3 regions of the Streptomyces sp. NPDC051677 genome follow, and region 3 is predicted to be linked to each of the others. Evidence: riboswitches for the same ligand, from Rfam matches in the RefSeq annotation. Region 3 holds a riboswitch; each other region holds the start of a gene.
The links. A riboswitch is a leader RNA that binds a small molecule or an ion and turns the genes downstream of it on or off. The one in region 3 is predicted to bind S-adenosylmethionine.
Positions count from the first base shown of each region.

Region 1: it holds a riboswitch for S-adenosylmethionine, as region 3 does, so the genes downstream of both, ACIBAF_RS00965 (aminotransferase class V-fold PLP-dependent enzyme) here and ACIBAF_RS17085 (putative leader peptide) in region 3, are expected to answer to the same signal.
Region 2: it holds a riboswitch for S-adenosylmethionine, as region 3 does, so the genes downstream of both, thrC (threonine synthase) here and ACIBAF_RS17085 (putative leader peptide) in region 3, are expected to answer to the same signal.

Region 1 covers NZ_JBITCT010000001.1:208,643-218,048, reverse strand. The annotation lists gene ACIBAF_RS01005 (cytochrome c oxidase subunit 4) at 1-132, shown strand, start outside; gene ACIBAF_RS01000 (Ig-like domain-containing protein) at 264-1,517, shown strand; gene ACIBAF_RS00995 (hypothetical protein) at 1,573-1,977, opposite strand; gene ACIBAF_RS00990 (heme-copper oxidase subunit III) at 2,165-2,785, shown strand; gene ACIBAF_RS00985 (c-type cytochrome) at 2,850-3,662, shown strand; gene ACIBAF_RS00980 (Rieske 2Fe-2S domain-containing protein) at 3,659-4,720, shown strand; gene ACIBAF_RS00975 (cytochrome bc complex cytochrome b subunit) at 4,717-6,354, shown strand; gene trpD (anthranilate phosphoribosyltransferase) at 6,497-7,561, shown strand; SAM riboswitch class IV at 7,636-7,752, shown strand; gene ACIBAF_RS00965 (aminotransferase class V-fold PLP-dependent enzyme) at 7,935-9,323, shown strand.
Region 2 covers NZ_JBITCT010000083.1:15,854-25,259, reverse strand. The annotation lists gene ACIBAF_RS46335 (hypothetical protein) at 1-587, shown strand, start outside; gene ACIBAF_RS46330 (Uma2 family endonuclease) at 647-1,318, shown strand; gene groL (chaperonin GroEL) at 1,403-3,025, opposite strand; gene ACIBAF_RS46320 (cold-shock protein) at 3,406-3,612, opposite strand; gene ACIBAF_RS46315 (MoaD/ThiS family protein) at 4,065-4,340, opposite strand; gene thrC (threonine synthase) at 4,395-5,690, opposite strand; SAM riboswitch class I at 5,709-5,894, opposite strand; gene ACIBAF_RS46305 (glucosyl-3-phosphoglycerate synthase) at 6,025-6,969, shown strand; gene ACIBAF_RS46300 (trehalose-6-phosphate synthase) at 7,053-8,465, shown strand; gene otsB (trehalose-phosphatase) at 8,500-9,354, opposite strand.
Region 3 covers NZ_JBITCT010000012.1:224,606-234,011, forward strand. The annotation lists gene ACIBAF_RS17055 (hypothetical protein) at 1-297, opposite strand, end outside; gene ACIBAF_RS17060 (LLM class flavin-dependent oxidoreductase) at 294-1,352, opposite strand; gene ACIBAF_RS17065 (dipeptide ABC transporter ATP-binding protein) at 1,366-3,060, opposite strand; gene ACIBAF_RS17070 (ABC transporter permease) at 3,057-3,980, opposite strand; gene ACIBAF_RS17075 (ABC transporter permease) at 3,977-4,936, opposite strand; gene ACIBAF_RS17080 (ABC transporter substrate-binding protein) at 4,940-6,559, opposite strand; gene ACIBAF_RS17085 (putative leader peptide) at 6,776-6,892, opposite strand; SAM riboswitch class IV at 6,927-7,040, opposite strand; gene ACIBAF_RS17090 (DUF1684 domain-containing protein) at 7,129-7,953, opposite strand; gene ACIBAF_RS17095 (NtaA/DmoA family FMN-dependent monooxygenase) at 8,035-9,406, opposite strand, start outside.

The DNA.
Region 1 (9,406 bases), on a different contig from region 3:
ATCGGCGGCGCCCTGGCCTTCCTGGGGGTCGCGGTCGGCTGGTGGCTGCTGTACTTCTCGCTGCCGCTGATCCTCATCGGCCTGTGGGGCTGGGTCTTCGAGTACTACCGCGGTGAGAACCGCACCCAGTAGCACGCCCTGAACGAGGCGAGAGCCCGGACACTCCGTCAGGAGGGTCCGGGCTCACGCTTTTGGCGTACCGGGCGTCCTCCGTCCGTGTCACTCAGCGCGCCGCGGTTGACGCGGCTCCCTAGCGTGAAGTCATGAGCCACCAACCCCGCCCCCGCACCGTCGTCGGCTGCACCCTGCTGGTGATCGCCCTGGGCGCGGTCGCAAGCGCCTGCGGCTCGGACGGCGACCCCCTCTCCGCGCGCCCCTACGACGCGACGGACCAGATCTCCTTCAACGGCCTCGAGGACGACGCGAAGAAGGCAGATCCGGACAAGCCCCTGGAGGTCACCGCCGAGGACGACGACCGCATCACGGACGTCACCGCCGTGGACGGCCGAGGCCGCTACGTCGCGGGCGAACTCTCCGCCGACGGCAGCCGCTGGCACAGCACCGAGCCGCTGGCCGCAGGCGTCCGCTACACGGTCCGGGTGAGCACCGAGGACGACGACGGCGCCCCCGGCCGCCGGATGCTCACCTTCGAGACCGGCAAGCCCACCGCGAAGAAGCGCCTGACGGTCGCCTTCGGCCCCGACGCGGGCGAGTACGGCGTCGGCCAGCCCGTCACCGCCAAGCTGGACCAGCCCGTCAAGGACCCCGCCCAGCGGGCCGTCGTCGAACGGGCCCTCAAGGTCGACTCCACGCCCGCCGTGCCGGGCGGCTGGCACTGGGTGGACGACAAGGAACTCCACTACCGCCCCAAGGACTACTGGCCCGCCCACGCCGTCATCCGCGCCCACAGCAACCTGGACGGCATCAAGATCGGCGACCGTCTGTGGGGCGGCCCCACGAAGGACCTCAGGCTCACGATCGGCGACCGGGTCATCGCCGTGACGGACGCGGCGGCGCACTCCATGACGGTCTTCAAGAACGACGAGGAGATCAACCAGATCCCCGTCACCACCGGAAAGCCCGGCTTCGAGACCCGCAACGGCGTCAAGGTCGTGCTCGGCAAGGAGTACTACGTACGGATGCGCAGCACCACCGTGGGCATCTCCGCGGGTTCCTCGGACTCCTACGACCTGCCCGTCTACTACGCCACCCGCGTCACCTGGAGCGGCGAGTACGTGCACGCGGCCCCCTGGTCCGTGGGCTCCCAGGGGTACGCGAACGTCAGCCACGGCTGCACCGGCATGAGCACGTCGAACGCCGCGTGGTTCTTCAACAACGTCCGCGCCGGCGACGTCGTCCAGGTGGTCAACAGCGACGGCGACACCATGGAGACCTTCGGCAACGGTTTCGGCGACTGGAACCTGGACTGGGCCAAGTGGGCCAAGGGCAGCGCTCTGACAGGCGCCAAGCAGGAAACAGCCCAGCAGACAGCACGCCTCAGCCCGGCGACGGTGTAGGCCGTCAGGGGCGAGGGGCGACGCCGTGCAACCCGACGCCCCCGCCCCTCGGGCGCTACGCGCTCTGCTGGAGCCTCTTGGTCCGCAACAGGGAAGCAAGAGCCGCAGCGAACTCCACAGGCTCCACAGGGTGCGTCACAGCCGCGTCAGCCCGGCTCCACGTGGCCAGCCACGCATCCTGCGGCCGCCCGATCAGCACCAGCACCGGCGGGCACTGGAACACCTCGTCCTTGACCTGCCGGCACAACCCCATGCCGCCCATCGGCACGGCCTCGCCGTCGAAGACGCAGACGTCGATCCCGCCCTTGTCCAGTTCCCTGACGGCCGCGGCCGGCGTCGCACACTCCACGAACTCCACCACAGGGGCGTCCGGAGCGGGCCGGCGCCCGGTCGCGAGCCGTACCTGCTCGCGGGTGTTGGAGTCGTCGCTGTAGACCAGCACCGTGGCGGTCGCCTGCATGCTTCCTCCGTGACATCAGCGTCGTAAGCGTCGTACGGACAGAACCGATGCCGCGGATGCTACCCCCTTGCACACCTCGTCAACACCGCTTGGAACGCGACTTCGATGGGCCATACGGGCAGTACACACGGTGCGATCGCTCCGAACGGCACCCCCCGGAGTGAGGGCGGGATAAGGGACCGACATAATGTCGGTCGTGGCGACAGCAACGACAGTAGAAACCGGGCACGCGCACCCGTCGGTCAATCGGCCGAACCTCACCAGCGTCGGAACCATCATCTGGCTGAGCTCCGAGCTGATGTTCTTCGCGGCCCTCTTCGCGATGTACTTCACCCTGCGATCGGTGACGGGTCCTGATCACTGGAAGGAAATGGCCGAGTCCCTGAACTTCCCGTTCTCGGCCACCAACACCACGATCCTGGTGCTCTCCTCGCTCACCTGCCAGCTCGGCGTCTTCGCCGCCGAGCGCGGTGACGTGAAGAAGCTCCGGATGTGGTTCATCGTCACCTTCATCATGGGTGCGATCTTCATCGGCGGGCAGATCTTCGAGTACACGGAGCTGGTGAAGAAGGACGGGCTCTCGCTCTCCTCCGACCCGTACGGCTCGGTGTTCTACCTGACCACCGGCTTCCACGGCATGCACGTGACGGGCGGCCTCATCGCCTTCCTGTTCGTTCTCGGGCGCACCTACGCGGCCAAGAGGTTCACCCACGAGCAGGCGACAGCGGCCATCGTCGTGTCCTACTACTGGCACTTCGTCGATGTCGTCTGGATCGGCCTCTTCGCCACGATCTACATGATCAAGTAGCCGGGCCCGCTCTCCCGCACCTCCGCAAGCATCGACGCAGAAGATCCTGACACCGGGGTAATCCGTGAAAAAGCTCTCCGCACGACGACGCCATCCGCTGGCGGCGCTCGTCGTCCTAGTCCTCGCGCTGGCATGCACAGGGTGGCTGTACGCCGCGCTCGCGCCCGCGAGCAAGGCGCAGGCAGACGACACCGCCCAGTCCCTCGCCATCGACGAGGGCAAGAAGCTCTTCGCCGTAGGCTGCGCCAGCTGCCACGGCACCGGCGGTCAGGGCAGCTCCGACGGTCCGAGCCTGGTCGGCGTGGGCGCCGCGGCCGTCGACTTCCAGGTCGGCACCGGCCGCATGCCGGCGGCGACCTCCCAGGGCGCCCAGGTGCCGAAGAAGAAGGTCATCTACACGCAGGCCGAGATCGACCAGCTCGCCGCGTTCATCTCCTCCCTCGGCGCCGGCCCGTCCGTCCCGACCGAGGCCGAGTACGGCCCGGAGGGCGCGGACATCGCCAAGGGCGGCGAGCTGTTCCGCACCAACTGCGCGCAGTGCCACAACTTCACCGGCAAGGGCGGCGCCCTCACCAAGGGCAAGTTCGCTCCGACCCTTGAGGACGTGGACCCGAAGCACATCTACGAGGCCATGCAGACCGGCCCGCAGAACATGCCCTCCTTCCCCGACACCACCCTGTCGGAGCAGAACAAGAAGGACATCATCGCGTACCTGCACGCGGTCAACAGCGACGAGACGAACAACCCCGGTGGTCTGGAGCTGGGCGGCCTCGGGCCGGTCAGTGAGGGCCTGTTCGCCTGGATCTTCGGTCTCGGCGCCCTGATCGCGGTCGCCGTCTGGGTCGCCGCTCGGACCGCAAAGGCCAAGAAGTCATGAGTAGCCAAGACATTCCAGAAGAGAACCTGCCCGCTGAGCAGGGCCACGCGCACGGTACGGCGGTAGGCGTCGCGGACGAGAAGAACCCGTTCGCCGACCCCGGCCTGCCGCCCCACGAGCACCGCGTCCAGGACATCGACGAGCGGGCCGCCAAGCGGTCCGAGCGTGCCGTCGCCTTCCTGTTCACGCTGTCGATGCTCGCCACGGTCGGCTTCATCGCCTCGTACGTGACGATCCCGGCCGACAAGTCGATCTTCGTGTTCCCGATCGGTCACCTCAGCGCGCTGAACTTCGCGCTGGGTCTGACGCTGGGCACGGCGCTGTTCACCATCGGCGCCGGCGCGGTCCACTGGGCCCGCACCCTGATGTCGGACGTGGAGGTCGCCGACGAGCGGCACGCGATCGCGGCCGACCCCGAGGTCCGCGCGAAGGTCCACGCGGACTTCAAGCAGGGCGCCAAGGAGTCCGCGCTCGGCCGTCGCAAGCTGATCCGCAACACGCTGTTCGGAGCGGTCGCCCTGGTGCCGCTCTCCGGTGTCGTGCTGCTGCGCGACCTCGGCCCGCTGCCCGAGGACAAGCTGCGGCACACGCTGTGGGCCAAGGGCAAGCTGCTCGTCAACATGAACACGAACGAGCCGCTGCGTCCCTCGGACGTCGCCGTCGGTTCGCTCACCTTCGCCAAGCCCGAGGGCCTGGAGGAGCACGACGAGGATTTCCAGAACGAGATCGCCAAGGCGGCCCTGATGATCGTCCGGCTGCAGCCGGACAACATCAAGGACAAGCGCGAGCTCGAGTGGTCGCACGAGGGCATCGTGGCGTACTCGAAGATCTGCACCCACGTGGGTTGCCCGATCTCCCTGTACGAGCAGCAGACGCACCACGTGCTGTGCCCCTGCCACCAGTCCACCTTCGACCTCTCCGACGGTGCCCGAGTGATCTTCGGCCCCGCCGGTCACGCCCTGCCGCAGCTGCGCATCGGTGTGAACGACGAGGGCTACCTCGAGGCGCTCGGCGACTTCGAAGAGCCCGTCGGTCCTGCTTTCTGGGAGCGCGGATGAGCACCACAGAGACCACCGAGACCCGCGCACGCGGGAAGGCCCCGGCCGGCGAGCGCGTCGCCGACTGGGCCGACGGCCGGCTCGGGATCTACTCCCTGGCCAAGGCCAACATGCGCAAGATCTTCCCCGACCACTGGTCGTTCATGTTGGGCGAAGTGTGCCTGTACAGCTTCATCATCATCATCCTGACGGGTGTGTATCTGACGCTGTTCTTCCACCCGTCGATGAACGAGGTGGAGTACCACGGCAGTTACGTCCCGCTCCAGGGACAGCTGATGTCCGAGGCGTTCAGCTCGACCCTGCACATCTCCTTCGACGTGCGCGGCGGTCTGCTCATCCGGCAGATCCACCACTGGGCGGCGCTGATCTTCCTCGCCGGCATGTTCGTGCACATGATGCGCGTGTTCTTCACGGGTGCGTTCCGCAAGCCGCGTGAGATCAACTGGCTGTTCGGCTTCCTGCTGTTCGTCCTGGGCATGTTCACCGGCTTCACCGGTTACTCGCTCCCGGACGACCTGCTCTCCGGCACCGGTGTCCGCTTCACCCAGGGCGCCATCCTGTCGATGCCGATCGTCGGCACGTACATCTCGATGTTCCTGTTCGGCGGGGAGTTCCCGGGCCACGACTTCGTGGCGCGGTTCTACTCGATCCACATCCTGCTGCTGCCGGGCATCATGCTCGGCCTGGTGGTCGGCCACCTGATCCTGGTCTTCTACCACAAGCACACGCAGTTCGCGGGCCCCGGCAAGAGCAACAAGAACGTCGTCGGCATGCCGCTGCTGCCGGTGTACATGGCCAAGGCCGGAGGCTTCTTCTTCCTGGTCTTCGGCGTCATCGCGGCCATCGCGGCGATCGCGCAGATCAACCCGATCTGGGCCATGGGCCCCTACCGTCCGGACCAGGTGTCGACCGGCGCCCAGCCCGACTGGTACATGGGCTTCGCCGAGGGTCTGATCCGGTTCATGCCGGGCTGGGAGATCAACCTCTGGGGTCACACGCTCGTCCTGGGCGTCTTCATCCCGCTGGTCCTCTTCGGCGTGGTCCTCGGCGCGATGGCGGCCTACCCGTTCATCGAGTCCTGGATCACCGGCGACAAGCGCGAGCACCACATCCTGGACCGCCCGCGCAACGCGCCGACCCGTACGGCGCTGGGCGTCGCCTGGGTCACGATGTACATGATCACGCTGGTCGGCGGTGGCAACGACCTGTGGGCCACCCACTTCCACCTGTCGATCAACTCGATCACCTGGTTCGTCCGGATCTTCTTCTTCGTCGGACCGGTCATCGCGTACATCCTCACCAAGCGGATCTGCCTCGGTCTGCAGCGTCGCGACCACGACAAGGTGCTGCACGGTCGCGAGACCGGCACCATCAAGCGGCTGCCGCACGGTGAGTTCATCGAGATCCACGAGCCGCTCAGCCAGGAGCAGCTGCACACCCTCACCGCGCACGAGCAGTACGCGCCGGCCGCGATCGGCGCGACCGTCGACGAGAACGGCGTCGAGCGCAAGGTGAAGGGCTCGGAGAAGCTCCGCGCCAAGATCAGCAACGCGTACTTCGGCGAGGACCAGCAGATCCCGAAGCCGACTGTCGAGGAGTACAAGGAGATCACGAGCGGCCACGGCCACCACTGATCCCAGGCGTCGCCACGCCACCTGCAAAGGGCCCCGTCCGGTCTTCGGACGGGGCCCTTTGCCGCGCCCACGGGCTGGATAGGGTGGGGTTCACATGGGTCCGGACGACCCACGCGACGCACGACGACACACAGGAGCGGCTATGAGCGCTGTGACCCCCGCTGGAGGCGACACCGCGGCGGGCCGTTCCTGGCCCGAGGTGCTGAACGGCCTGCTGTACGGCCAGGACCAGGGCGCCGACGCCACGTTCTGGGCGCTGGACCGGATCATGCGCGGTGAGGCGACCGACGCGCAGATCGCCGGGTTCGTGGTGGCGCTGCGGGCCAAGGGCGAGACCGTCGAGGAGATCAACGGGCTCGTGCGGGCGATGTACGAGCACGCCAACCTGATCGAGGTCCCGGGCCGGACCGTCGACATCGTCGGCACGGGCGGCGACGGCGCGAAGACGGTCAACATCTCCACGATGTCGGCGATCGTCGTGGCCGGCGCGGGCGCCACGGTGGTCAAGCACGGCAACCGGGCCGCGTCCTCCGCGTCCGGCGCCTCGGACGTCCTGGAGAAGCTCGGCGTCAATCTGGAGCTGACCCCGGCGCGGGTGGCGCAGGTGGCCCAGGAGGCCGGCATCACCTTCTGCTTCGCGATCAAGTTCCATCCGGCGCTGCGTCATGTGGGCGCGGCCCGCGGCCAGTTGGGCATCCGCACGGTGTTCAACGTGCTCGGCCCGCTGACCAACCCCGCGCAGGTGCGCAGCCAGGCGGTCGGGGTGGCGGACCCGCGCATGGCGCCGGTCGTCGCGGGCGTCTTCGCCGAGCGCGGCAACTCCTCGCTGGTCTTCCGGGGCGACGACGGCCTGGACGAGCTGACCACGACGGCCACGTCCCATGTGTGGGTCGTACGCGACGGCAAGGTCTCCGAGGAGACCTTCGACCCGCGGGACGTCGGCCTCGACCTGGTCCCGGTGGAGGCGCTGCGGGGCGGGGACCCCTCGTACAACGCGGAGGTGGCCCGCCGCCTCCTGGAGGGTGAGAGGGGCCCGGTGCGGGACGCCGTGCTGCTGAACTCGGCGGCGGCGCTGGTCGCCCTCGACCCGGGCGCCGGGCCGCTGGCCGAGCAGATCCGGGCCGGCATGGACCGGGCGGCCGAGTCGATCGACTCCGGTGCCGCCAAGCGGTCCCTGGAGCGCTGGGTGGCCGCCAGCAACGCGTAGCCGTCGGTGACGCGGTCCCGCGATCCGGACACGGGTTGCGGGACCGCGATCACGTCACGTACGTTCTTGTACCAGGTCATGAGTGACAGTCATGAGGCCCCGGCCGACTGTCCGGCAACCCTCCTTCCGTGGCGGGGTGCCCCGGGTGAAGACCAGGCCGTAGGCAATGAGGTCTACGGCAAGCGCGGGCCCCTCACGCTCCTTCGAGCGAGCACAGCCCAGGGGTCCTGGGTCGTACGAGGGAGTCTTCCGTGAGCAAGCGAATGCGATAGGGCGTAGAGCCCCGCCTCCGCATCCCCCTTTCACCTTCCTCCGTGCTTGAGCCGTACCCGCTCGCACGGCGGTTCCCCCTTGCCTCTCACGGGAGTTCGCCATGTCCGTCTCCACCGCTGCCGCCGCCCAGACCCTTCGCACCGGCCTTCCGGGCGCTCTGCCCGTTCTCGGCCGGGATGTCACCGTCCCGCTCGTCACCGGCGGCGAGGTCGCCTACGCGGCGCTCGACTACGCGGCCAGCGCCCCGGCCCTCCAGCGCGTCTGGGACGACGTGGCGGCCTACGCCCCGTACTACGGCAGCGTCCACCGCGGCGCCGGCTACCTCTCCCAGCTCTCCACGGACCTCTTCGAGAACGCCCGCAGGACGGTCGCCGAGTTCCTCGACTGCCGCGCCGACGACCAGCTGATCTTCACCCGGTCCACGACGGACTCCCTCAACCTGCTGGCGCGGGCGCTCCCGGCCGACTGCCAGGTCTTCGTCTTCGAGACCGAGCACCACGCCTCGCTGCTGCCCTGGCAGGACGACCGCGTCACTTACCTCGACGCCCCGCGCACCCCGCGCCAGGCCGTCGAGACCCTGGAGCGCGCCCTCGCCGACCGGACGGTGTCCCATGAAGGGGAGCACGGCCCGGCCCTGGTGTGCGTCACCGGCGCCTCGAACGTCACCGGCGAGCTGTGGCCCGTCCGTGAGCTCGCGGCGGCGGCCCACGCCCACGGCGCCCGCATCGTCCTGGACGCCGCCCAGCTGGCCCCGCACCACCCGGTGTCGGTGCGGGACCTCGACGTCGACTGGGTCGCCTTCTCCGGCCACAAGCTGTACGCGCCCTTCGGCTCCGGCGTCCTGGCCGGCCGCGCCGACTGGCTTCTCGCGGCCGACCCGTACCTCGCGGGCGGCGGCGCCAGCCGCAAGGTCGCCCGGCGCGAGGACGGGGGAGTGGACGTGCAGTGGCACGAGAGCGCCGCCCGTCACGAGGCCGGTTCCCCGAACGTGATCGGCGCCTACTCCATCGCCTCGGCCTGCAAGGCGCTGACGGAGGCGGGCTTCGACACGCTGGTGGCCCGCGAGCAGTACCTGATCGAGAAGGTGCGGACGGGGCTGGCCGAGCTGCCGGAGGTCCGGATCCTCTCCCTCTTCGGCGACGACGCCCCGCGGGTCGGCGTGATCTCCTTCGTCGTCGAGGGCTGGAACAGCTCCCACTTCGCCGCCGCCCTCTCCGCCGAGTACGGCATCGGCGTCCGCGACGGCCTCTTCTGCGCCCACCCGCTGCTGCGCACCCTGCTCGGCAGCGACCCGCAGAGCCAGGGCGAGTGCGGCGCCCCCGAGGCGGCCCCCGGCGAGAAGTCCCTCAACGCGATCCGGGTGAGCTTCGGCGCCGGCACCCCCGACGAGCACGTGGAGCGGTTCGTCAACGCGGTGCGGGAACTGGTGGCCGACGGCGCGCGCTGGCAGTACCGCACGGAAGACGGCCGCTGCGTCCCGGCGGTCTGAGCGCTCGCTCCGCCGGAGGCGGTGCGCTGACGACCAGGCCCTGGGAGTCCAGGCCCTAGGTCGTGTCCGCAAAGTCCCGCCTG
Region 2 (9,406 bases), on a different contig from region 3:
TCACCCCGACCCTGAAGGACCGGGCACCCCGCCCGAAAGCCAGGTGGTTCACCCGTACCGCGCGCGACGACGGCTGGTGGGCGACGTTCACACGAGGCGGCGTACCGGAAGACGCGCCGGACCCCGAACGAGGGCGGCCCACCCGTTCCCGCGCCCACATCCTCCTGGCCGCCCTCGGCCGCACGACCCCCGCCCTGTCCCTCTCCGCCGCCGACTGCGCGCAGCTCGCCCCGCTGGTGGAGGAGTGGTTCGCGCGAGGAGCCACGGAGGAGACGCTCCGCACCGCCCTCATTGCGGGCCTGCCCACTCCCGTCCACAGCCCGGCGGCCCTGCTGCACCGCCGCCTGACGGACAAAATCCCGCCGCCGCCACCGGCCCCGTCTCCGCCCCAACGGCTCCTGGAGTGCGCGGAGTGCAGGATGCCTGGGCGTCCCGAAGCGCTGTCCGGGGGCGTGTGCCGCGGCTGCCGAGGCGAACGCGCGCCCGCGCATCCCCACGCGCCCCTCCCAGCCGCCGACGTTCACGCCCGCGCGGCCGGGATCCGTGCGGCAATGGCCGTACCGACACGAGAAAGGACACCCGTATGACCGCTCCTACCGTCCGACATCACCACACCAAGGCACGATGGAGGGGAGGAGGCGACGCCATGACCCCCAGCACCGCCGAACGCCCGCAGATGCCCTTCGAGGACTTCGAGGACCTTGTTGCAGCGGCACCCGAGCACGTACGGCTCGAATACGTCGACGGGCGGGTTCACACCAAGGACCCGCTCAGCGTTGAGGACTTCGAAGAGCTGGAGCGCAGGGCGCCGGAGACGGTCCATCTGGAGTACATCAACGGAAAACTAGAGGTCAAAGCGATGCCGGACGGCAACTACCGTTCGATCTACTCGTGGCTGGTGCGTCAGTTCCTGCTCCATCGCCCCGATCTCGATCTCGCACCCGAATCAGGGGTCAAGGCCGAGGCCTACCGCAAGGGACGTGCCCGCACCGACGCCGTACTCGCCCCCGTCGATCACTTCGTCGGGCACGGCGAGTGGTCCGACACCGACGGCATGCTGATGGCCTTGGAGATCACTTCCCACGACTGGGACACCAACCGACGCGACCGCATCGACAAGCCCGTCGGCCATGCGGAAGCCGACATTCCCGTCTACCTCCTTGTTGATCGGGACAACTGCACGGTCGTCGTGTACAGCGACCCCAAGGACGGCCGCTACCAGCAGATCGACTCCTCCCCCTGGGGCGCCACCGTCGAGCTTCCACCGCCCGTGAGTGTCACCCTCGACACCGAGCCCCTCAAGAAGTACGCCCGCTGAAACGCCCGAGGGCGGTACCCCCCAGCCGTAGCTGGGAGTACCGCCCTCGGTTCGAAGGACAGTCGATCAACCGGAACCGGTCGATCAGAAGTCCATGTCACCGCCCGGCATGCCGCCGCCGGCGGGCGCGGCGGCCTTCTCCGGCTTGTCGGCGATGACGGCCTCGGTGGTGAGGAACAGCGCGGCGATGGAGGCGGCGTTCTGCAGGGCAGAGCGGGTCACCTTCGCCGGGTCGATGATGCCCTCGGCGATCATGTCGACGTACTCGCCGGTCGCGGCGTTCAGGCCGTGACCGACCTGGAGGTTGCGGACCTTCTCCACGACGACGCCACCCTCGAGACCACCGTTGACGGCGATCTGCTTGAGCGGGGCCTCCAGCGCGAGCTTCACGGCGTTGGCGCCGGTCGCCTCGTCACCCTCGAGGTCGAGCTTCTCGAAGACGCTGGACGCCTGGATGAGCGCCACGCCGCCACCGGCGACGATGCCCTCCTCGACGGCGGCCTTCGCGTTGCGGACGGCGTCCTCGATGCGGTGCTTGCGCTCCTTGAGCTCCACCTCGGTGGCGGCGCCGGCCTTGATGACCGCGACACCGCCGGCGAGCTTCGCCAGGCGCTCCTGCAGCTTCTCGCGGTCGTAGTCCGAGTCGCTGTTCTCGATCTCGGCGCGGATCTGGTTGACCCGGCCCGCGACCTGGTCCGACGAGCCGGAGCCGTCGACGATGGTCGTCTCGTCCTTCGTGATGACGACCTTGCGAGCCTTGCCCAGGAGGTCCAGGGAGGTGTTCTCGAGCTTGAGACCGACCTCCTCGGAGATGACCTCGCCACCGGTGAGGATGGCGATGTCGTTCAGCATCGCCTTGCGGCGGTCGCCGAAGCCCGGGGCCTTGACCGCGACGGACTTGAAGGTGCCGCGGATCTTGTTGACGACCAGGGTCGACAGGGCCTCGCCCTCGACGTCCTCGGCGATGATCAGCAGCGGCTTGCCCGACTGCATGACCTTCTCCAGGAGCGGGAGCAGGTCCTTGACGTTCGCGATCTTGGAGTTCGCGATCAGGATGTACGGGTCGTCGAGGACGGCCTCCATACGCTCCATGTCGGTGGCGAAGTACGCCGAGATGTAGCCCTTGTCGAAGCGCATGCCCTCGGTGAGCTCCAGCTCCAGACCGAAGGTCTGGGACTCCTCGACGGTGATGACGCCTTCCTTGCCGACCTTGTCCATCGCCTCGGCGATGAGCTCGCCGATCTGGGTGTCGGCGGCGGAGATGGAGGCCGTGGAAGCGATCTGCTCCTTGGTCTCGACATCCTTCGCCTGCTCCAGCAGGGCGCCGGAGACGGCCTCGACGGCCTTCTCGATGCCGCGCTTGAGGGCCATCGGGTTGGCGCCGGCGGCTACGTTGCGCAGGCCTTCCTTGACCAGGGCCTGGGCGAGAACGGTCGCCGTGGTCGTACCGTCACCGGCGACGTCGTCCGTCTTCTTGGCGACTTCCTTGACCAGCTCGGCGCCGATCTTCTCGTACGGGTCCTCGAGCTCGATCTCCTTGGCGATGGAGACACCATCGTTGGTGATCGTGGGGGCGCCCCACTTCTTCTCGAGGACGACGTTGCGGCCCTTGGGGCCGAGCGTCACCTTCACGGCGTCCGCGAGCTGGTTCATGCCGCGCTCGAGGCCGCGCCGTGCCTCCTCGTCGAACGCGATGATCTTGGCCATGTGAAGTGGTCCTCCCGGACTGGGGTGGATTGCTCCGGACCGCGCTGGCGCCCGCGACGGACGGCTCGCCGGCCTCGTGGTTCCTTGCCCCACCTGGCCTGCGGGCCTCACCGACCCGGTCCTCGTTGTCACTCTCACCTTCAGAGTGCTAACGCCAATGATTAGCACTCGGCATGCGAGAGTGCAAGGTGCGCCCGCGAAGCGGGCTCGTTGAGGGGTGGTGGTCGGGTGACGGGTGGGCGCAAGCTCCTTGGGGGGATCCGCAGGTGAACAACGGTCCCGGACGCGACCGCCGGACACGACCGAAGGGCTCGTACCCCCAGGAGGTACGAGCCCTTCGATGACGTACAGAAGAACGACGCTGTCAGTCGGCGCGTGCTTCAGCCGGTCGCGAGACGGACCATGTCCGCCTGCGGCCCCTTCTGGCCCTGCGAGATCTCGAAATCGACCCGCTGACCCTCTTCCAGGGTGCGGTAGCCGTCCATCTGAATCGCGCTGTAGTGGACGAAAACATCCGCACCACCGTCGACCGCGATGAAGCCGTACCCCTTCTCCGCGTTGAACCACTTGACGGTGCCCTGAGCCATGCCTAACTCCCCTATTACTGGCCCTTGCACAGATCCACACTTCGCGGATCCGGGTCAGACCTCACCCCCCAGTTGGTTGGGGGCGTGCGCCGGAACGCGTCGACCGCGGCTGAATGTATCTGTCCAACTGCCGTCTGCAACAGGTCACTCGGACGAGAATTCTGGACGCACGGGATCCGGAATGTGGCGAGAATTCGCCAGAATTCAGGGCAAGTCGGGCCCTGCAAAAGCCACAAAAGCCACGAATGAGACGCGCACTTTGGCTGCTTCTCATCGGGCACTGGGCAGAAATGAAAGGCTCCGGTTCCATTGATCGGGACCCGGTTCCCCAACTGTACCGCGCTCAACCACACTGAATTGCCCCCTCCGCTTCTATCGCGGAGAGGGCAATTCGGTGAACGCTCGGTAATCGCTGTTACCGACGGTTACTACCGGCGGGTACTGACCGGCGGTCAGCCACCGGCGACGGCCGGGATGATCGAGACGCCGGCGCCGTCGGGGGTCGCCGTCTCCAGCCCCTGCTCGAAGCGGACGTCGTCGTCGTTCACGTACACGTTGACGAAGCGCCGCAGCTTGCCCTGGTCGTCCAGAACCCGGGCGGCGATCCCGTTGTGGTTCTTCTCCAGGTCCGCGATGACCTCGCCGAGGGTCCCTCCTTCGGCGGTCACCTCGGCCTGCCCGCCCGTGTAGGTACGCAGGATGGTGGGGATGCGGACGTTGACGCTCACGATGTGACCTCCGGTCGGGTAATCGGCTTGAGGGGCGCGCAGACGACGATGGCGCTACACGAGACCAGCTTCGCGGAACGACTCCAGGTTGGGCCGGATGGTCGCGGTGAGCCCCGTCCCCGCCACCGCGTCCAGCGTCTTCAGACCATCACCCGTGTTCAGCACGACCGTGGTCAGCGTCGGATCCAGCAGCCCGTTCTCGATCAGCTTCCGCGTCACCCCGACGGTCACCCCGCCGGCGGTCTCCGCGAAGATCCCCTCGGTCCGCGCGAGCAGCCGGATCGCGTCGACGATCTGCTCGTCGTCGACGTCCTCCACCGCCCCGCCCGTCCGCCGGGCGATGTCGAGGACGTACGGGCCGTCCGCCGGGTTGCCGATCGCCAGCGACTTGGCGATGGTGTTCGGCTTCTGCGGCCGGACGACGTCGTGCCCCGCCTTGTACGCGACGGACACCGGGCTGCACCCCTCCGCCTGCGCACCGAAGATCTTGTACGGCTTGTCCTCGACGAGCCCGAGCTTGATCAGCTCCTGCAGACCCTTGTCGATCTTCGTGAGCTGCGAGCCGGAGGCGATCGGCACGACCAGCTGGTCCGGCAGCCGCCAGCCGAGCTGCTCGCAGATCTCGTACGCCAGCGTCTTCGAACCCTCGGCGTAGTACGGCCGCAGGTTGACGTTGACGAAGCCCCAGCCCTCGCCCGCCGGGTCGCCGATGAGCTCGGAGCAGAAGCGGTTGACGTCGTCGTAGTTGCCCTCGATGCCGACGAGCTCGCCGCCGTAGACCGCGGCCATGACGACCTTGCCCTGCTCCAGGTCGTGCGGGATGAACACGCAGGAGCGGAAGCCGGCGCGGGCGGCGGCCGCGCCGACGGCGCCGGCCAGGTTGCCCGTGGAGGAGCAGGACAGGGTCGTGAAGTCGAAGGCACGGGCGGCCTCGATGGCCTGCGCGACGACGCGGTCCTTGAAGGAGTGCGTCGGGTTGCCGGAGTCGTCCTTGACGAAGAGCTTGCCGGCGTCGACGCCCAGTTCGCGGGCGAGGTTGTCGGCCTTGACGAGCTTGGTCCAGCCCGGGTTGATGTTCGGCTTGTCCGCCACGTCGGCCGGGACGGGCAGCAGCGGCGCATAGCGCCAGATGTTCGCGGGGCCCGCTTCGATGCGCTTGCGGAGCTCCTCCGTGTCGTAGGAGGAGAAGTCGTACGCGATCTCGAGCGGGCCGAAACACTCTTCGCAGGCGAAGAGCGGGCCGAGGGGCACCCGGTGACCGCACTCGCGGCAGCTCAACGCGGTGGCCGGACCGAGGTCGACAGCGGAGGCAGTGGAGTCCGTGGTGCTTGCAACAGTCTGCGCAGCCATGTGAGGCGAGGCCCTTTCTCCTCATCTTCCTCACGACGCATCTCGTCGTGAGACGGATTTGGCACCTTCCCAAGCCGGGAGCCTCGCGCGACGATCAGCAGTGATCCATCAACGATGATCAATCAGCAGTGATCGGTTACGAGACCGGCTGGAGGGTTGCCGGGGCTTCATCGGGCCGTATCCCTCTGCCCCTCTGGATGAGCGGTATTCGGTTGTGGACGCCCAGGACCCCCGACATGCGATGGTCACCAGCGTTGTTCAAGACTGTAACCGAAGGCCAGGACAGTTGAGATAGTCGTCCGAACCGCGAGACAACCGTGAGGAGCCGCAGACTGTGCTGGAAGAAGTCGAGCGCTGGCTGGCCACTCGCTCCTGGTCCGTGGCCGATCGCCCGCTGCACCGGATCCTGGCCGCGAAGCGGGCCACGAACCAGTCGGTGTCGGTGGTCCTGCCCGCGCTGAACGAGGAGGAGACGGTCGGCGACATCGTCGCCGTCATCCGCCACGATCTCATGCACCAGGTTCCGCTCGTCGACGAGATCGTCGTCGTCGACTCGGGGTCGACCGACCGTACGGCGGAGGTCGCGGCGGCGGCGGGCGCGCGGGTCGTGCACCGCGACGCGATCCTGCCCCGCATCCCCGCCGTGCCCGGCAAGGGCGAGGTGCTGTGGCGCTCGCTGCTGGTCACCACCGGGGACATCGTCTGTTTCATCGACGCGGACCTCAGGGAGTTCTCCTCGGACTTCGTCTCGGGGATCGTCGGCCCGCTGCTCACCGACCCGGACGTGGACCTGGTCAAGGGCATGTACGACCGTCCGCTCGCCGGCGCGGCGGGCCAGGGCGGCCGGGTGACCGAGCTGATGGCCCGCCCGCTGCTGAACATGCACTGGCCGCAGCTGGCCGGGTTCGTGCAGCCGCTCGGCGGCGAGTACGCGGCCCGCCGCAGCCTGCTGGAGCAGCTGCCCTTCCCCGTCGGGTACGGCGTGGAGCTGGGCATGCTGGTCGACGCCCTGCACCTGGTCGGGCTCGACGCCCTCGCGCAGGTGGACGTCGGTGTGCGAAAGCACCGCCACCAGGACGGGCAGGCCCTGGGCCGGATGGCGGCGGCGATCTACCGCACCGCGCAGCTGCGGCTGGCCCGCGGGCACATGATCCGCCCGGCCCTCACCCAGTTCGAGCGGAGCGGGGACGGCTTCGAGCCGCGCACGTACTCCGTGGACACCGAGGAACGGCCGCCGATGGCGGAGATCGTCGAGTACGCGACCCGCAAGGTCGCGTAACCCTCCGGACGGGCCGTATACGTCCCTCGCACGGTGCGCGACCGTACGTTTGAGCGTTTGTCGACCGGGCTAGGTTGTGGCGTATGGCTTCCACGCACGACATGGCTGCTCGGGGTGCTGAGGTGCTGGTCGCGTCCAACCGCGGTCCGGTCTCCTACGAGGTACGCGAGGACGGCTCGCTGCACGCGAAACGCGGGGGCGGCGGGCTGGTCTCCGGCCTGTCGGCCATCGGCCCCGACGCGGGCGCCCTCTGGGTGTGCGCGGCGCTGTCCGACGGCGACCGGGAGGCGGTCTCGCGCGGGGTCGGCGAGGAGGGCGTGCGGATGCTGCCCATCCCGGCCGACGTGCACGCCGACGCGTACAACGGCATCGCCAACTCGGTGCTCTGGTTCATCCACCACCTCCTCTACCAGACCCCGCTGGAGCCGGTCTTCGACGCGGAGTTCCGCCGCCAGTGGGCGTCGTACGAGGCCTACAACCGGGCGTTCGCCCAGGCGCTGGCCGAGGAGGCGGCGGACGGGGCGGCCGTCCTCGTCCAGGACTACCACCTGTGCCTGGTCCCCGGGATGCTGCGCGAGCTGCGCCCCGACCTGCGCATCGGTCACTTCTCGCACACCCCGTGGGCGCCGGTCGACTACTTCGGCCTGCTGCCCGGGGACATCCGCGAGCAGTTGTTGCAGGGCATGCTCGGCGCGGACCGCCTGGGCTTCCTCACCCGGCGCTGGGCGAACGCCTTCACCGCGTGCTGCACGGAGTTCGCCGGGGAACTGGGGAAGACGCAGATCGGCGTGCACGGTCTCGGCGCGGACGCCGACTTCCTGCGGGAGCGCTCGCACCGGGCGGACGTGGACGAACGCATGGCGGCCCTGCGCGAGGAGATCGGCGAGGGACGCAGGACGATCGTGCGGGTCGACCGCACCGAGCTGTCCAAGAACATCGTGCGCGGGCTCCTCGCCTACCGGCAGCTGCTCGACGACCACCCCGAGTGGCGCGAGCGGGTCGTCCACGTGGCCTTCGCCTACCCCTCCCGCCAGGACCTCGCCGTCTACCGCGACTACATGGCGGAGGTGCGGCGTCTGACGGAGGAGATCAACTCCGGCTACGGCACCGCCGGCTGGACGCCGGTCCTGCTGAACCTCGAGGACGACTTCGCCCGCTCCCTCGCCGCCTACCGCCTGGCCGACGTGGCGCTGGTGAACCCCATCCGGGACGGCATGAACCTGGTCGCCAAGGAGGTCCCGGTCGTCTCCGACCAGGGCTGCGCGCTGGTCCTGTCCCGGGAGGCGGGCGCGTACTGGGAGCTGGGCGAGGACGCGATCGTCGTCAACCCGTACGACGTCCTGGAAACCGCCCAGGCCCTGCACGAGGGCCTGACCATGAAGCCGGAGGAGCGCGCCGAGCGCACGAAACGCCTGTCGGCAGCAGCGACGGCGCTCCCCCCGGCCAAGTGGTTCCTCGACCAGCTGACCGCCCTGCGAGAGCTCCAGCCGACCTGAGCCGGCCGGCCTCTCCCCCGTGTCCGGGTGGACGTCAGGTGAGCCGAGCCGCCAGGTTCCGCAGTAGGTCCACGACGCCGGCCGGGCCGTCGACGACGAGGTCTGCGCGGTCCGTCAGTTCGGTCACCTCCGGGTTGCCGCTGCAGACCAGTAGGCCGGGGGCGCCTTCGGAGCGGAGTTTCTCGACGGCGGCGAAGGCGGGGAGGTCGCCGAGGTCGTCGCCGGCGTAGAGGACCGACTGCGCGCCGATCTCGCGGACGTGCTCCAGCAGGGCCACGCCCTTGTCCATGCCGGGCGGGCGCAGTTCCAGGACCATGCGGCCGGGCTCGACGATCAGGCCGTGCCGGGTGGCGAGGTCGGTGAGGGGGGTGCGCAGGGCGTCGAAGGCGGCCTGGGGGTCGTCGGCGCGGCGGGTGTGGACGGCGACGGCCCGGCCGCCCTTCTCCTCGATCCAGACGCCCGGCCGGTTCCCGGCCGCTTCCAGGACCTGCGGGAGTTCGGCGCGGACGGCGGCCACTCCGGGGTGCGGGGCGGGGGCGGTCAGGGCGCCGGTGCGGGCGTCCCAGCGCTCGGCGCCGTAGTGGCCGAGGACGGAGAGGTGCTCCAGACCTTCGACGCCGGCGAAGCCGCCGTGGTGCACGGCGACCTCGGCGGGCCGGCCCGTGATCACGGCGACGGCGGCGACCTTCGGCGCGAGGGCCGCGAGCGCGGGGACGGCGTCGGGGTGCGCTCGGGCGTCCTCGGGGTTCTCGACGATCGGGGCGAGGGTGCCGTCGAAGTCGAGGGCGACGAGGGTGCGGGAGGGACGGGCGAGGATCGCGGCGAGCGCCTCGCGACCGGCGGGGGTGGTGGGTGCGGGTTCCGTGGAGTGCGTCTCGTGGGTGCCCATACGGCGACGATAGCCGTGGGCGGCCGCGCCGAGCAGGTCGGGTGGAGCGCGT
Region 3 (9,406 bases):
CCCGGGCGCCCGCTTGTCGCCCCGGTTGCCCCAGTCGAAGAACAGCCGCCTTCGCCCGCCGTCGACCGGACGCAGGATCTCGACGTCCCCGCTGAAGCACACCTTGCCGGTGACGTCGGGCGGCACGAGGCAGAGGTCGGGGATCGCGCGGTTGGCGGCCGCCCTCGGGTCCACGGTGTAGTGGGCGGTGACGGCGAGTACTTCGTACGCCCCGATGCCGGTGAAGTGGTAGGCCTCGGCGAGCGGCTCGCGGGCGTGCACCTCCAGCCGGACCGGGCGCTCCGGACCAGGACTCACCGGCACGCCTCCTGAACCGCCGGGGAAGCGTTGCGCCAGCCCAACTCGGGTGCGATCAGATGCCTTACGTCGTGCAGGATCTGCTCGTACTCCTCACGGTGGAACTCGTACGGCAGCTCCAGGCGTAGCTCCGACACCTGAGCGAGGACGGGATCGGCCGCCAACTGCTCCAGGATCTGCTCCGCGGTGCCGACCACGTCCGGCGCGAACAGGAACCGCTTCCCGCCCAGCGCTGCCAACGTCTGCGGCTTCAGGGTGCGCTCGTGCCGACTGGCCGCGTAGTCCCGGTAGCGGGCCCGGGTGGCCGCGTCGGCACTGTCGAACGGCACGATCACCCGCCCGAGCGCTGCGCGCGCCGCAATCCGGTCGTCGTCCAGGCTGCGCCGGTACTCGGAGAGCAGGTTCAGCTGGGCGGTGGTGAAGTCGTCGGTGTCATCGCCGGAGACGATGTTGCCGGACAGCAGTTTGAGACCGTTCTCGGCGGCCCAGCGGGCCGAGCGCAGGCTGCCTCCGCCGTACCAGATCCGCTCCACCAGACCGGGGTTGTGCGGCTGCAGCCGCGGACGCTGGATGTTGCCGGGCGAGTGGATCACGGTGTCCGGGCCGCCGAGGTAGTCGCCGCGCAGGTTGTCGACGAGGCGGGCGATCCTGCCGTACGACAGGTCGAAGCTGTGCCAGTCGCCGTCGTAGACCAGGTCGCCGAGCAGGTCGGCGTGCGGCATGCCGGTGCTGAAGCCGACCTGGAGTCGGCCGCGGGACAGTACATCGGCAAGCGCCAGGTCCTCGGCCAGGCGGAATGGGCTCTCGTAGCCGATCGGGATGACCGCTGTGCCGAGCTCGATCCGCTCGGTGCGCTGGCCGGCCGCAGCGAGGAACACGGCGGCCGAGCCGACGCCGTGTTCGAGGTGGCGCTGGCGGATCCAGGCGCCGTCGAAGCCCAACCGCTCGCCGTACTCGAAGAGTTGGAGTGTCTCCTCCAGGCCGGTGTACGGGTCGTCGTCGGCGAAGTTGCCCGGGGTGAGAAGGGCCAGTGAGGTGATGGCGGGTGTGCTCATGCGACCGTGGTCCTCAGCTCGTGGTGGTCTCGGCGGCGGGGGTGGGGACGCGGCCGCCGGGGATAGCCGCGAGCAGTTCGCGGGTGTACTCGTGACGGGGGCGGGTGAACAGTTCCTCCGGCGGGCCTGTCTCGACGACGCGGCCGGCCCGCATGACGGCGACCTGGTGCGCGATCTGACGTACGACGGCCAGGTCGTGCGAGATGAACAGGTACGCCACCCTCGTGTCGGCCTGCAACTCGGCCAGCAGATCCAGGACTTGGGCCTGCACGGAGACGTCGAGCGCGGAGACCGGCTCGTCGCGCACCACCAGGTCGGGGGAGAGGGCGAGGGCACGGGCGATCGCCACGCGCTGCCGCTGCCCGCCGGACAGTTCCGCCGGGCGGCGCTCCAGCGTCGCGGCCGGAAGGGCCACCCGGTCGAGCAGATCACGGGCCCGGGCGAGCCGCGAGGCACGGTCGCCGACCTTGAAGGCGCGCAGCGGCTCGGTGATCACCTCGCCGATGGAGAAGCGGGGGTCGAGCGAGGCGTACGGGTTCTGGTAGACGAGCTGGGCGCGGCGGCGCAGCTGCCTGGCCTGGGCGCCCTTGGCGGTGGTGACGTCGGCGCCGTCGAAGAGGATCTGTCCGGCGGTCGCGTCGGCGAGCCGGACCACCAGGCGGGCGGTGGTCGACTTGCCCGAGCCCGACTCCCCGACCAGGGCGAGGGTCTGGCCCCGGTGGAGGGTGAAGCTGACGTCGTCGACGGCGCGCAGGGTGTGGGGCCCGTCCCCGGCGCGAGGCAGCCTGAACTCCTTGACCAGGTTGCGTGCCTCGACCAGGGGCGCCGTATCCGGCTTGGGGAGGGACGCTGGGGTGCGGGGCCGGGCGGTGGTCAGGCTCGGGGCGCTGGCCAGCAGGTGCCGGGTGTAGTCGTCCTGCGGGTCGGCGAGGATGTCACGGGTGGGGCCCGCCTCGACGACCTTGCCTTTCGACATCACGACCAGCCGCTGGGCCCGGTCGGCGGCGACCCCGAGATCGTGGGTGACGAGCAGGATGGCGGTGCCCCACTCCTCGGTGAGGCGCTGGAGATGGTCGAGGATGACCCGCTGCACGGTCACGTCGAGCGCGCTGGTGGGCTCGTCGGCGATGATCAGCTCCGGCTGGGCGGCGATGGCGATGGCGATCAGGGCGCGCTGCCGCATGCCGCCGGACAGTTCGTGCGGGTACTGCCGGGCCCGGACGGCCGCGTCGGGCAGCCCGGCCCGGTCCAGGACGGCGATCGCCTCTGCGGGGGCCGAGCGACGGGTCGCCAGACCGTGGATGAGCAGCACTTCGGCGACCTGGTCGCCGATGCGCTTGACCGGGTTGAGGGAGACCGTCGGATCCTGGGGGATCAGTCCGATCCGCGCCCCGCGTACGGTGCGCAGTTCCGCCTCCGACAGGGTTGCCAGGTCGTGCCGGCCGAAGCGGACGGTGCCCGCGTCGATGCTGCCATTCGCCGACAGGAGCCGAGTGATCGCGTGCGCGGTCGTGCTCTTGCCGGAGCCGGACTCGCCGACCACCGCCGTCACCTGTCCCGGCCACACGTCGAGGTCCACGCCCCGGACGGCCTCGACCGTGCCGCCCCGGGTGCGGTACGACACCGACAGGCCGCGTATCTCCAGCACTGGTGTGCTCTCCAGCGGGGCTGTGCCCACGTCCTCACCGTTCTCACGTTCGTCGGTCATCGCTGCCGGGACCATTCGCCGTCCAGCGCCCGGGCGATGCGGTTGGTGGCCAGCACGGTCGCGGCGATCGCCAGCCCGGGCAGTGCGGTCAGCCACCAGGCGTTGGCGAGGTAGTTGCGGCCGTCGGAGATCAACGTGCCCCACTCCGGGGCCGGCGGGGGCGCCCCGTAGCCGAGGAAGCTCAGCGCCGACACGGCCAGGATCGAGGAGCCGAAGTCCAGCGTGGCCAGCACGATCACCGGGCCCGCCGCATTGGGCAGCACATGCCGGCCCAGCACCGAGTACCAGCGCGCTCCGCTGGCGCGTGAGGCCTCGACGAAGACGGCCTGCCGTACCCGCAGCACCTCCGAGCGCGCCACCCGGGCGAACGCGGCCACACTGGCGATGCCGACCGCGACCGCCACCTTCACCGTGCCGTAGCCCAACGCGGTGACCAGGGCCAAAGACATGAACAGCGCAGGGATGGACAGCAGCACGTCGACGAAGCGCATCAGCACGTCGTCCACCCAGCGGCCCACGAACCCGGCGACCACCCCCAGCAGCCCGCCGACCACGAACGCGACCAGCACGGCGATCAGCGTTGCCTTCAGGGACAGCTGGGCGCCGTGGACGACCCGGGAGAACATATCGCGGCCCAACTCGTCGGTGCCGAACCAGTGACTGCCGCTCGGGCCGCGGAAGTTCTGCGCCGGCACGCCCTTCAGCGGGTCCTGCGAGGTGAACAGGTCGGGCCAGAACGAGGCCAGCACCACCAGCACGAGGACGACCACCGACAGCAGCAGCCCCGGGCGGCGCACCACGAACCGCAGCAGCCGCCGTACGTCCACGCGGCGCCCAGGATCAGGCTCCGGCCCCGCCGCGACCGGGCGGGCCGGTCCCAGTGCCGCTTCGGCGGGGTCGTCGACAAGGCTCTGGCTCATGCGAGGGCCGCCTTTCTGTCCGAGGCCATCACGATCCGGGGGTCGAGGAGTGGATAGACCAGGTCGATGACCAGGTTCGTCGTCACGAAGATCAGTGCCCCGAACACCACCACCCCCTGGACCAGCGGGATGTCCTGGGCCGTGACCGCCGCCGCGGTGACGCGGCCGAGGCCGTCGCGGGAGAACACCGTCTCGACGACGACCGAACCGGCGATCAGCTGCCCCACCAGCAGGCCGACGACCGTCAGCGCCGGCAGGGACGCGTTGCGCAGCGCGTGCCGCAGATGGACCCGCCACCGGCCGGCGCCCTTGGCCCGGGCGGTCTCCACATACGCCTGGTCCAGTGCGGTGAGCAGGCTCTTGGCCAGCACCTGCGCGATCTGCGCACCGGTCGGCACCGCCAGCGTCAGGGCCGGCAGCACCAGCCCCTTCAGGCCGTCGTTGCCGAACGCGGGGAACCAGTGCAGCCGGAAAGAGAACGCCTCGACGAGCAGCAGCCCCACCCAGAACGTCGGGACGGACACCCCCAGGGGCGGCAGCGACAGCAGCAGCTGACGCAGCCAGCGCTGCGCGGTGTAGGTCGCCAGCACCGCCAGACCGCCGCCGAGCACGACCGCCAACAGCAGTGCGGCACCGGTCAGTTGGAGGGTCTGCGGCAGTGCGTCGGCCAGTGTGGAGGTCACCGGTCGGCCCGTGGAGACCGCGTCGCCGAAGTCCCCACCCACCGCCCGGCCCAGGTAGTCGGCGTACTGCACGAGCACGGGTTTGTCGAAGCCGTACTCGTGCCGCAGCGCGGCGAGCCGGGCAGGATCGACCTGACCCGAGTCCATCCCGGCGCCGGCCATCGCGGTGACCGGGTCCCCGGGCAGCCAGTTCAGTACCAGGAACGACACCGTGTACGCCGCCCACAGCACCCCGACCGCCTGCGCCAGTCGCTTGATCACATAGCGGCGCATGCACTAGCCGATCCAGGTGTCGTGCAACTGGATGCGGCTGCCCGAGTCGAAGGCGAGGTCGTGCACCTTCTTCGTCACGGCCAGCTGGGTCTGGAGCTCCACCACCGGCACGTTGTAGGCGTTCTGCACGATCAGCTTCTGCGCCTCGTCCACCAGCTGCCTGCGCTTCGCCGGGTCCGTGGTCGCGGCCTGCCCGGACAGCGCGGTGTCGAGGGAACTGGCGGGCAGACGGTAGAAGTTGGCCAGCTGCGTGGAGAAGGAGCTGCGCAGGATGTCCGGGTCCGAGCGGGTCACGTTGCCCCACACCAGGTCGAAGTCACCGCCCTGGAGCGTGGTGGCGAACTGGCTGACCTGGCCCTGCTTGAGCGCCACGTCGATCCCGACGGTTTTCAGCTGCTGCTGGACGAGCTCCAGTGCCGGCTGGTTGGTGGCGGCGTTGGGGAACCAGCTGATGGTCAGGCTCAGCTTCTTGCCGTCCCTGGCGCGGATTCCGTCGCTGCCCGCCTTCCAGCCGGCCGCGTCCAGCAGGGCCTTCGCCTTGGCCGCGTCGAAGGCGAGGCCGGAGGAGAGGTCGGTGTAGTCGGGTGTGGTGTGCGCCAGGATGCTGGTCGCCGGCTGGGTGCCGGTCGGGAACACGGTGTCGGCGATCTGCTTGCGGTCGACGGCGGCGAGGATCGCCTGGCGCACCTTCACGTCCTTCAGGAGGGGCCGCGAGTTGTTGATCCCCAGCCCGAACACCACGCCCGGGTTGGCTCGGCGCAGGAGGGTGACCTGGCCACCCTTGAGCGCCGCCTCGTTGGCCTTGCCGACGCTGCTGATCGCGTCCACCTGCCCGGACTGGAGACTGCCGGCCCGCACCCCCGCCTCCGGCACGACCTTGAACACCAGCTTGTCCAGATAGGCCTCACCCTTCTTGGACCACAGCGAGGATCCCCAGTCATAGCCGGTGCGCTTGGTCAGGGTGATCGACTGGTTCTGCACGTACTGCTTCAGCACGAACGGCCCGGACCCGATCACGCCCTCGCTGCACTTCTGTTGCGGGGTCTTCTGCATGCTTGCCGACGACTCGATGCCCAGTAAGTGGGTCGAAGTCGCCTGAAGGAACTGCGCGTTGGGCTGCTTGAAGGTCACTTTGACGGTGAGTGGGTCCACCACGGCGGTGCTCTTGACCCCGCTGAGGTACCCCTGAGCGAGAGTCCCGAGGGCGCCGAGCTTCGGCACCGCGTCGAAGTTGTCCTTGACCACCTGCGCGGTCAGCTTGGAGCCGTCGCTGAAGGTGACACCCGAGCGCAGATGGAACGTGAACTCCGTCGCGTCGGAGTTGACGTCCCAGCTCTTGGCCAGCCACGGCACGATCTTGCCGGTCTCGGGGTCCTGGTCGGTCAGGGAGTCCGCGGTCTGGCGCACCGAGTAGATGCTCTCGTTGCTGCCGACCTGCTGCGGATCCACGCAGCCGGCGTCCGAACCCACCGCGAAGGTCAGGGTGCCGCCGGACTTGGGCTGACCGGCGCCGCTGCCGAAATCACCACCGCCGGAGCCGCAGGCGGTCAGCAGAACACTGGTGGTCACAAGGGCGGTCAGCGCCGCCCACCGGGAGGTTCTGACATCGGGAAGTGTAGTCACGGAGGGCTTCTCCTACTCGTTCACCAGGCACGGGTGCGGTGCAGGGCACGGCCGTGCGTGGGCGTGCGGCCCCCGGCCGGCGCGACGCCGGTGCCGGGGGAGCGTTGTGAAGACGGGATCAGAGGAAAAAGGGGGGATCAAAGAGAGACGGAGATCAGGCGCAGGCGGGTGCGGCGACGACAGGCGCCGTACGGCGACCAGCGGAGGGAAGGCCCGTCAGGCCTGACAGAGACAGCTGGTCGAGCGCTGGAGGTCGATGTGGCGCCGACGCGAGAGCCGGGAGAACACGGTGGCGCCGGCGAAGCGGGCGCTGAGGTCACCACCGTGCCGCATATCGGTCCTCCACATATCCGGCCCCGGTCACGGGGCTACGCGCTTGCGGAGATCGTCGGTGATCCCGCCGGGCTTTCACCTGGAGCACCCCACCGCGCGGGAGGGTTGCCGGTCAGCGAGCCAGGGCTTGACGCTGACACTCAATGCCGTTCGTGATCGTACGGAGTGGTCTTGTCGTACGTCAATGGCGCAAAACGACGCCGTGTAAGGGGAGTCGGGGCGAGAGTGCGTCCAGCTCAGGAGCCGCCGCGCTCGCGGGGAATCTTCTGGCCGGCCTCGATCGCCACCGGCAGCCGGTTCTCGGCCGGGGGCAGCGGGCAGGTGGCCAGGTCAGTGTAGGCGCACGGCAGGTTGCCGGCGCGGTTGAAGTCCAGGACGACCGTGCCGTCGGCGGCGGGCGGATCGACGGCCAGGGCCCGGTTGGCGGCGTAGGTGGTGACCCCGGAGGTCGCGTCGGTGAACAGCACCATCAGCCGACCCGCACCATGGCCGGGAAATGCGGTCAGCGACAGCGGGTGCCCGTCGAGCTCGAACTCGACCCTGCCCGGAGCGTCGTAGACATGCTCAAGGCCCTCGACCGCGGCGCCCACGGTGGTCGGTCGTGGCGTGTCGAAGGGGATGTAGCGGCCCCTCACGGCCCAGCGCGGGTCGGGGGCGTAGGAGGGCGTTCCGGTGAAGGCCGTGCGCAGCGGCGCGCCCGGGTGCCGGGGGCGCACGATGTCCTGGCCGCCGCGCTTGGCGACCTCGATGACGGCGTCTCCCCAGACGGCGTCGACGCCGCCGCGCTCGGGCAGCACGCCGAAGCGGTGCTCGCCGCGCACCGGCGTCCCGTCGACGACCAACTCCTCGCCCTCGTCGAGGTCTACGACGATGCCTTCGGGGCCGGTGCGCCACGCGCCGGGCGCGTCCGGGAAGCGCTGGGGTCGGTCGTCGAGCCAGTGCAGGCCGGTGATCGCCAGGAACCCGTGCGGGGCGGCGAGCCGGGCCTCCTGGGCGCGGTACCACTCCAGCCAGGTCTCGGCGAAGGCGTGGAGGTCCGTGGTGGTGGCCTCGGTTGTCATGGGGAATCTCCTTTGTGCCGGGGTGCCTTCGGTCAGGGGATGCTTCTTGTCAGTCATGTGTACAAGCGCCGGCTCGGGGGCTCAGCCCGCCTGTCGTCGGTCCGGTGCGGACCGGTGGGTGAGGGGTGCGCGCAGGCCGAGGTTCTCGCGCAGGGTGATGCCGGTGTATTCGGTGCGGTAGATGCCGCGTTCCTGCAGTTCCGGGACGAGCAGGTCGACGATGTCGTCGAGGCCGTCGGGGATGAGGTACGGCGTGACGTTGAAGCCGTCGATCGCGCCGTGCCGCACGAAATGGGCGAACTTGTCGGCCAGGCCGGACGGGGTGCCGACGTGCCCGCGCTGCGGGCCGAGCGCGATGACGGTCTCGCGCAGCGACCAGCGGTGCGCCTCCGCCTTCGCCCGCCATTCGGCCACGATGCCGCGCGGGTCGGCGGTGCGTCGGGCACCGAAGGAGCCGTCGTTCTCCGTGACGACCGGGTTCTCCTTGGGCAGGGGCCCGTCGGCGTCGCGGTCGGACAGGTCGATGCCCCACAGCTGTCCGGCGATCCCCAGCGCCGTGGCGGGCGTGACCTGCTGGAGCCGGATCCAGCGCTTCTTCTCCTGGGCCTCCTCCTCGGTGGCGCCGATGATGATCTCGGTGCCCGGCAGGATCCGCAGGTCGTCGTCGGGCCGCCCGACCGCCCGCAGCCGGCGCCGGATGTCCTGGGCGAAGGCAAGGGCGTCGTCGAAGTCGTTGCCGTGCGCGGAGAAGATGACGTCGGCGTTGCGGGCGGCGAAGTCGCGTCCCTCACCGGAGTCACCGGCCTGGAAGATCACGGGGTGCCCCTGGGCGCTGGGCGGCAGGGCTGGAGCGAGGTCGACGTCGAACTGCGGTCCCTTGTGGCGCACTTGGTGTACGGCACCGGGTGCCGACCAGGTGGGCGCGGCGACGGAGTCGGCGACTGCGCCGTCCTCCCAGCCGTCCCACAGGGCGCGGGCCACGGTGAGGAACTCCTCGGCACGCCGGTATCGGTCGGCGTGGTCGAGGTAGCCGCCGCGCCGGAAGTTCGCGCCGGTCCAGGCGTTGTCCGTGGTCACCACGTTCCAGCCGGCGCGGCCCTCGGAGAGCAGATCCAGGCCGGAGAGGCGGCGGGCCAGATCGGCGGGTTCGTTGAAGGTGGAGTTGGAGGTGGAGACGAGGCCGATGCGGCGGGTGACCGCGGCCAGCGCCGCGAGCTGCGTGATGGCGTCCGGCCGTCCGGCCACGTCGAGGTCGTGGATCCTGCCGTCGACCTCGCGCAGCCGCAGCCCCTCGCCGAGGAAGAACGCGTCGAACAGACCGCGCTCGGAGGTCTGGGCGACCCGGCGGAAGGAGGCGGGGTCGATCTGGGAGCCGCTGTCGGGGGCGGACCAGATGGTCCAGTGGTTGACGCCCTGGAAGAACACCCCGAAGTGGAGCTGGGCGTCGGGCCGG